2 regions of the Psychrobacter sp. H8-1 genome follow, and region 1 is predicted to be linked to the other one. Evidence: predicted binding sites of a transcription regulator. Region 1 holds the regulator's gene; the other holds the start of a gene.
What was found. Region 1 encodes PhoB, which activates phosphate uptake and scavenging genes when phosphate is short. Its sites were predicted from a motif close to TGTCATNAANCTGTCATAA; they were not measured.
Positions count from the first base shown of each region.

Region 2: a site for PhoB is predicted at 1,665-1,683, ahead of pstS (phosphate ABC transporter substrate-binding protein PstS). Genes of this name have one in related genera too.

Region 1 is NZ_CAJHBG010000001.1:153,494-156,922, forward strand. Features, by position in the region: gene asd (archaetidylserine decarboxylase) at 1-599, opposite strand, end outside; gene dtd (D-aminoacyl-tRNA deacylase) at 718-1,173, shown strand; gene phoB (phosphate regulon transcriptional regulator PhoB) at 1,342-2,046, shown strand; gene phoR (phosphate regulon sensor histidine kinase PhoR) at 2,207-3,289, shown strand; gene JMY01_RS00715 (M23 family metallopeptidase) at 3,286-3,429, opposite strand, start outside.
Region 2 is NZ_CAJHBG010000001.1:2,329,812-2,333,240, forward strand. Features, by position in the region: gene ccmI (c-type cytochrome biogenesis protein CcmI) at 155-1,435, opposite strand; gene pstS (phosphate ABC transporter substrate-binding protein PstS) at 1,755-2,918, shown strand; gene pstC (phosphate ABC transporter permease subunit PstC) at 3,129-3,429, shown strand, end outside.

The DNA.
Region 1 (3,429 bases):
GCCCCGACCAATACAACAGCAGCTTTACCGTATTCGGTATCAAACAGACAAACCAAACGCTCGTTGCGCGCAAACAAATCAGGAACATTGGCGGCAGTGGTGGTATTGACTGAAAACAGGGTGCCTGGTACATAACGGGTCTTGATCAAAGTTCCCGCGAACGGCATGTGTACACGGTGATAGTTGCTAGGGGCGAGATAGACGGTGGCAAAGCTGCCATCAGCGAAATAGTTGCCATCTTCGTTATTAGCAAGTAGCTGCCCAATGTCGTAATGTCTGCCCTTAGCTTGTAGTAGCTTGTGGTCTTGTATCTGCCCTAACTGAGAGATCAACCCATCAGCAGGGCTGACGATGCCCTGTGCGGTGGTATCGATAGCACGGGCATCGTCTTTGAGCTCACGAGTAAAAAAATCATTAAAGCTTTCATAAGCATTCAGGCTCTGACGCTCATAATCTTCTAAGCTGATATCATAGGCCTTGGCAAAGCTGCGGATAAAAGCACGCTTCACCATTGGATGACGGCTAGCGGCTAGACGTCCAGCAGCTTTACTGATTTTTTGTTGTGGCACAAACTGTTGAATGGTAGTAAATAAATTCATGATAGGTGACCAAAATAGTTATTAAAATAAGAAAGTAGCACTAGAGAATCATTAATCTTGATATTTTATCATGGTCAGCAGCTGACTGTATGACCATAATCGTTAAAGGAGCTAATCAATGAAAGCACTTATCCAGCGGGTCAATCGTGCTAGCGTCTCTGTTGATGGAAGCTGTATTGGCTCAATTGAGCAGGGTATACTGGCATATATTGGCTTGGGACATGATGATACCTTCCAAAATGCGCAGCGGATGATCGATAAAATCCTCACCTATCGTATTTTTGAGAATGAAAGCGACCCAGCTAAGTATGGCAAGCTAGATCTAAACGTGCAGCAAGTTGCTGGCAGGTTATTGTTGGTGCCGCAGTTTACCTTGATGGCAAAGACAGACAAAGGCCGTCGCCCTGACTTTGGCCCAGCAATGGCACCTGATGCTGCCCAAGCTTTGTTTGAGCAGCTAGTTGCTTATGCCAAGACTCAGTATCCAAAGATCGCAGCTGGTCAGTTTGGTGCCAATATGCAGGTCGAAAGCATCAATGATGGTCCGCTAAACTTTTTATTAGAGGTGGTGTGAATCGCTATGGTTTAAATCGCTAAAAGTGGTTTAAAACTTAATTGTCATCAAACTGTCATAATTAATGCGTTTAATAGACGCACATTGACGAGTATTTATCGTCTTTTTTTGCACCTTAAATTCTCGCACCCTATAATCCTTACCAACGCTTTATAATAAGGTTGTCGTATGTATAATGAGCAGATTTTGATTGTCGAAGATGAGCCTGCGATTCGTGAGATGGTTGTAATGACATTAGAGATGGCTGGATTCGATAGCTTGCAGGCAGCTGACGTATCAGAGGCGCACCAGCAAGTGGTTGATCACCGTCCTGCGCTCATCTTATTAGATTGGATGCTACCAGGAGACAAAAGCGGTATTGATTTTTGTCGAATGCTCAAAAATGATGAATTGCTCGCTGAGATACCTGTCATTATGCTGACGGCCAAAAGTGAAGAAGATAGTAAGGTTCATGGTCTTGATGCTGGTGCTGATGATTATATGACCAAGCCCTTCTCAACGCGTGAGCTGATTTCGAGAATCAAGGCAGTATTGCGTCGCAGTAGTGCGCTCAGCGCTGACAAGTCCATCGAAGTAGGTAAGCTGAGCCTAGATCCCAAAAGCCAACGCGTCACCGCTGCTGGGAAAACCATTGAGATTGGCCCGACAGAGTATCGTCTATTGGCATTTTTTATGAGTCATCCAGAGCGTGCCTATACGCGAACGCAGCTATTAGATCAGGTTTGGGGCGGTAACGTCTATATCGAAGATCGGACCATTGATGTACACATCAGGCGCTTACGTAAATTATTAAAGCCCCACGACTGCGACACTTTGATCCAAACCGTTCGCGGTACGGGCTATCGCTTTTCTAGTCTGGTTGAAAACATATAGTCGGAGCACTTTTAAACCGCTACGGTGTTACCCGGCCTAGATGTACTTAGTGTACTATCTGCGGTCGGTCACCTTGTAGCGATTTTAAAACTCCTTGACTATATAAAGCAGTTTCCAAAAGTAGTAGGTCAATTGCAGTGGCTAGTAGTGAGGATGATAGATGACTATGGAAAATGAACAAAAGGTTATGCAGCAAGATCAAGTCGCTCAGCAAGACGTGATGGGTCAGCTTAAAAAGATCAGAAGTTCACTACGGGCATTGCAAGATGCGGTGATATTACTAAATGACGATGATAGTTTGGAATGGTGGAATCAGGCTGCTGAGGACTTATTGTTGTTACAGTCAAACGATAAGGGCAAGAGTATTTTTGACTTTATTACTGTTCCTGAATTTCGTCAGTACTATCAGAGCATGACGACACCCAACGATGGTGTCCATATGACATCATGGCGAGATCCTAAGCGTTATCTTAAATGTGAGCTCACACCTTTTGGTGACGAAAAGCTATTGATTATCTATGATGTGACGCGCTTGCATCATTTAGAGGAAATGCGTCGTGACTTTGTGGCAAACGTCTCGCATGAACTGCGCACACCATTGACAGTAATGATGGGCTATCTTGAGAACTTCTCTGATCAGCCAGATATGCCGCCGCATTGGCAGCGCGGTTTTGATCTGATGACCCAGCAGACAGCGCGTATGAATAGGATTGTCAACGACTTATTGCTGCTGTCTCGAATCGAAATCGAAGAGACCCATGAGCTGCACTATATTGATATGACCAAAATGCTCACTCATATTTATGATGATGCGCAGGCTTATAATAGCGAGTATGGGCATAGTATTCACTTGCAGATAGATACTTATGATGGGTTGTACGGCTCGGAGATGTACCTAAATAGCGCCTTATCCAACTTGGTCATCAATGCAATTAAATACACGCCAAAAGGTGGCAACATAACCATCAGTTGGGCAAAAACCTCAGAAGGCTGCCAGTTTGCTGTTGAAGATGATGGCATCGGTATCGAGCCGCAGCATATCGCTCGTTTGACCGAGCGCTTTTATCGTATCGATAAAGGTCGCAGTCGCGCCACGGGCGGTACAGGATTGGGTCTAGCCATTGTGAAGCACGTCTTATATCAATATGATGCAAACTTGCAAATTGAGTCGACAGAAGGCAAAGGCTCGACTTTTAGTGCCGTATTTCCAGCCAATCATGTGCGTTCCGCTCCCACGGTCTAATCCTTTTGCAAAAGCGGATACGGGTTGACGGCGCTGCCATTAATATAAATACCGTAATGCACATGTGGCGGTGTGCCTTTGGCGTTGCCGCTGTCACCGACATAGCCTATGACATCGCCAGCATCCACCCAATCGTTTGG
Region 2 (3,429 bases), 2.2 Mb from region 1:
TACCGTAAATAAGTAGGAATTTCGTAGATAAAAAGGCGTGGCATCGATTAAAGGTGTTTGATTACAAAACCTCTTAACCGATGTCTGAGTTGATAGTTAGTGCTATTTTGAAATATTAAGTACCAAGTGACAATTACTTAGGAGCTTCTAACATTTAAGGCACTTGCTGATTGATTTCGATACTCACTTGCTGCTGCTCGTTTGCTAGCATGATTGGGTTAGTTGATAAATCACCAGACTGAGAGTTTGCGCTACCAGAACGACTGATTCTGGCGGTCACGACCAACTGCTCACCTGACGCTTGCGCCGATTGCAACGTTCGATCTGGCATCATCATATCTGCATTGCTTAGACTTACCGCAATGCGGCCTTGCTTTAAATTACTAATCGGTACACGTTTTGCCGCATAAGGCGCTCCGCCTTCCGCTGCCCGAATAGCAACAAACAATACATCCTCGGCGACTATCAAAGGCAACAAGCTTGGTATCACGGTGACGGTCACCTCAAAGCCGTCAGCTGCCTGCGCTTGTTGATTAGTGATATCAGCGGCCAGATTGTCTAAACCACTTATTTCATGACTATAGTCTCCTGCCCTTTGCTCAAAGCTGCTGCGCATCTTAGCTATCCAATCTTGCGCCTGCTCGTAGTTACCTGCGCGCGCTTCACCCATTGCCATCATCATCTGCGCTTCTTCTTTATTTGGGCTACTATCAAGCACGCCTTGCAAAGTACGGCGGATATTATCATCCAAGCTACCACCTAGAGCAAAGAAGCTGGTCTGAGCATACATCATCGCAACATCCTCATTATCAGGAGACAATCTATAAGCCCTCGATAGCGCTTCTAGACCTGACTCGGTCGCCCCAAATGACAAAAACATCTCAGCGAGCTTTAACCAGCGCTGTGGGTCATGCGCATTGTGGTGGACGTTGGTCTGCATCGCAGAAAAAAGCGCCAACCCTTCTTTCATTGCCCACTCTGGCGGTTCGTCTATCTTGCCCGTGAGCAAATCATCTGCTACTTGACCGACGACTTGTTGCTCTTGCCATAAAGTGAACACATTGCTGCGGTCGCTGATAATCATATAAGCCGATCCAGCCAGCACAGGTATCCAGAGTATGAGCATCAAACGACTGACCAAACTTGGGGGCTGCATGGCTGTCGTCACTTGCTCAGCATCCAATAATTGACGCTCAAGCTCTGTTTTTTGCGCTTGATAATGGGACTCACTGATGACTCCCTCTTGTTTATCAGTACTTAGCTCACGCAGTCTTGATTTATAGACATCAATATTGATATCGATGAGTTGATTGTCTACTACAATATCTGGATGTTTTTTTAGACGCAGCCAAGGTGCAATGACTATCAAAGCCAACACTATTGAGATTAGCAGGCTTAAAGTAATAAATAAGCCAAAATTAGAAAACGCACTCATAAAAACTTCTCTTCATCGCGTGTTTGTTCAATCGATTGATGGATGGCTTAGCTCGTGGCTGCTATTTTAGCACTAATTCTGACTTTGTCCTGAGTTTGTAAAATAACACTGGAAGATGACGCTTACTTCTTAACGCCTTATCACACTTCTATTTATACCTAATAAAAAACACCAATACTTTCAATCGTTTGGACAAAAGACCTTTTATTAATCATAAGATTTTTCCTATTGTCATCAAACTGTCATCAAAGCTTGGCAAACTGCGACACATCTCACAGGTAATACGTCTTGCACCCTTGTCAAACTTTAGGAGTCCTACATGCGTTATTCGTTATTAGCAGTCGCTGTTAGTTGTACCTTAGTACTCACAGCTTGTAATAAATCGACCGACCCCTCAAGCTCAGCTGCTGATAGCAGTAGCGCCGTAACAGCGGCTGAAACCACCACTAGTACAGCGTCTACTACAGCGACTGATTTTAAATCTGCTGAAAACATCGCCATGAATATCACCGGTGCAGGTGCTTCATTCCCGCAACCTATCTATGCCAAATGGTCTTATGACTACAATGCCGCGACTGGCGGTCAGGTGAACTACCAATCAATCGGCTCCTCTGGTGGTATCAAGCAAATCGAAGCAAAAACGGTAGATTTCGGTGCGTCTGATGCACCGATGACACCTGAAGAGTTGGACGCAGCAGGGCTTATTCAGTTTCCGACCGTTATCGGTGGCGTCGTACCGATTGTAAACATCGATGGCGTAGAGCCAGGCCAGCTGAAATTGGACGGTGCGGCTTTAGCGGATATCTATTTAGGAAAAATTAGCAACTGGAATGACCCTGCTATTGCTAATCTAAACCCAGACTTAACCTTGCCTGATGCTGCCATTACCACCGTATTTCGTTCGGACGGTTCAGGTACGACCTTTAACTTCACCGATTATCTGGCCAAGGTTTCAACTGACTGGAAAGACAGCGTTGGTGTTGATAAAACCGTCAAATGGCCAACCTCTGCCACGGGTGCAGGTGGTAAAGGTAACGAGGGCGTATCAAGTTACGTCAATCGTATGAAAAACTCTATCGGCTATGTCGAGTACGCTTACGCCAAGCAAAACAACATGGCACATGCGGCACTAAAAAATGCGGCGGGCAACTTCGTGCAGCCATCTGCTGAGACCTTTGCAGCGGCAGGTGATATCGATTGGTCACAGCAAGCAGGCTTTTATAAAGTCATCACCAACTCTGAGACGGAGCAAGCATGGCCAATCGCAGCTGCTACTTTTATCTTGGTACATAAGCAGCCAGAAAACCCACAGCAAGTGGCTGGCGTGTTGAACTTCTTCGACTGGGCTTACGCTCAAGGCGATGATGATGCCTTAGCCCTTGATTATGTTCCTTTCTCTGATACCGCTGTTGCGCTCTTTAAAGCGCAGTGGAATGAAGTCAAAGGCAGTGATGGTCAGCCAGTCTATACTCCAGCTCAGTAGTTTTTAAAAAACCTTGTAATGATTCTAAAGTTACCCTCTTAAATAATTATTCTCCAGTCGTTGTTTAAGAGGTTTTATCACAACAAATTTAAAAGTGGAGTTATTAATTACCGTTAATAGCACTACTGATTAAGATTTAGTTTGCTGTGATAAGACCTGATTAAACTCTCTAAAACTTTTGATCTAACCCTACTTAATGCTGAGACACTTATGAATGACCTAAGGTCCCAACTGGCTAAACAAAAACGTTACGACGCGCTATTCGTCAATGCAACCAAGGCTTTTGCCATCCTCGTTCTCTTATCATTGGGCGGCATTCTAGTCTCTTTAGTTATTGGCGCTTGGCCAAGCATTCAAACATTTGGTCTCGGCTTTTATACCAGTAATAACTGGGATACGGTTGCCAATGAGTACGGTGCGCTAGCGCCTATTTATGGCACGCTGGTCACTTCGTTTATCGCTATTTTAATTGCCGTACCAGTCAGCTTTGGTATTGCGATATTTCTGACCG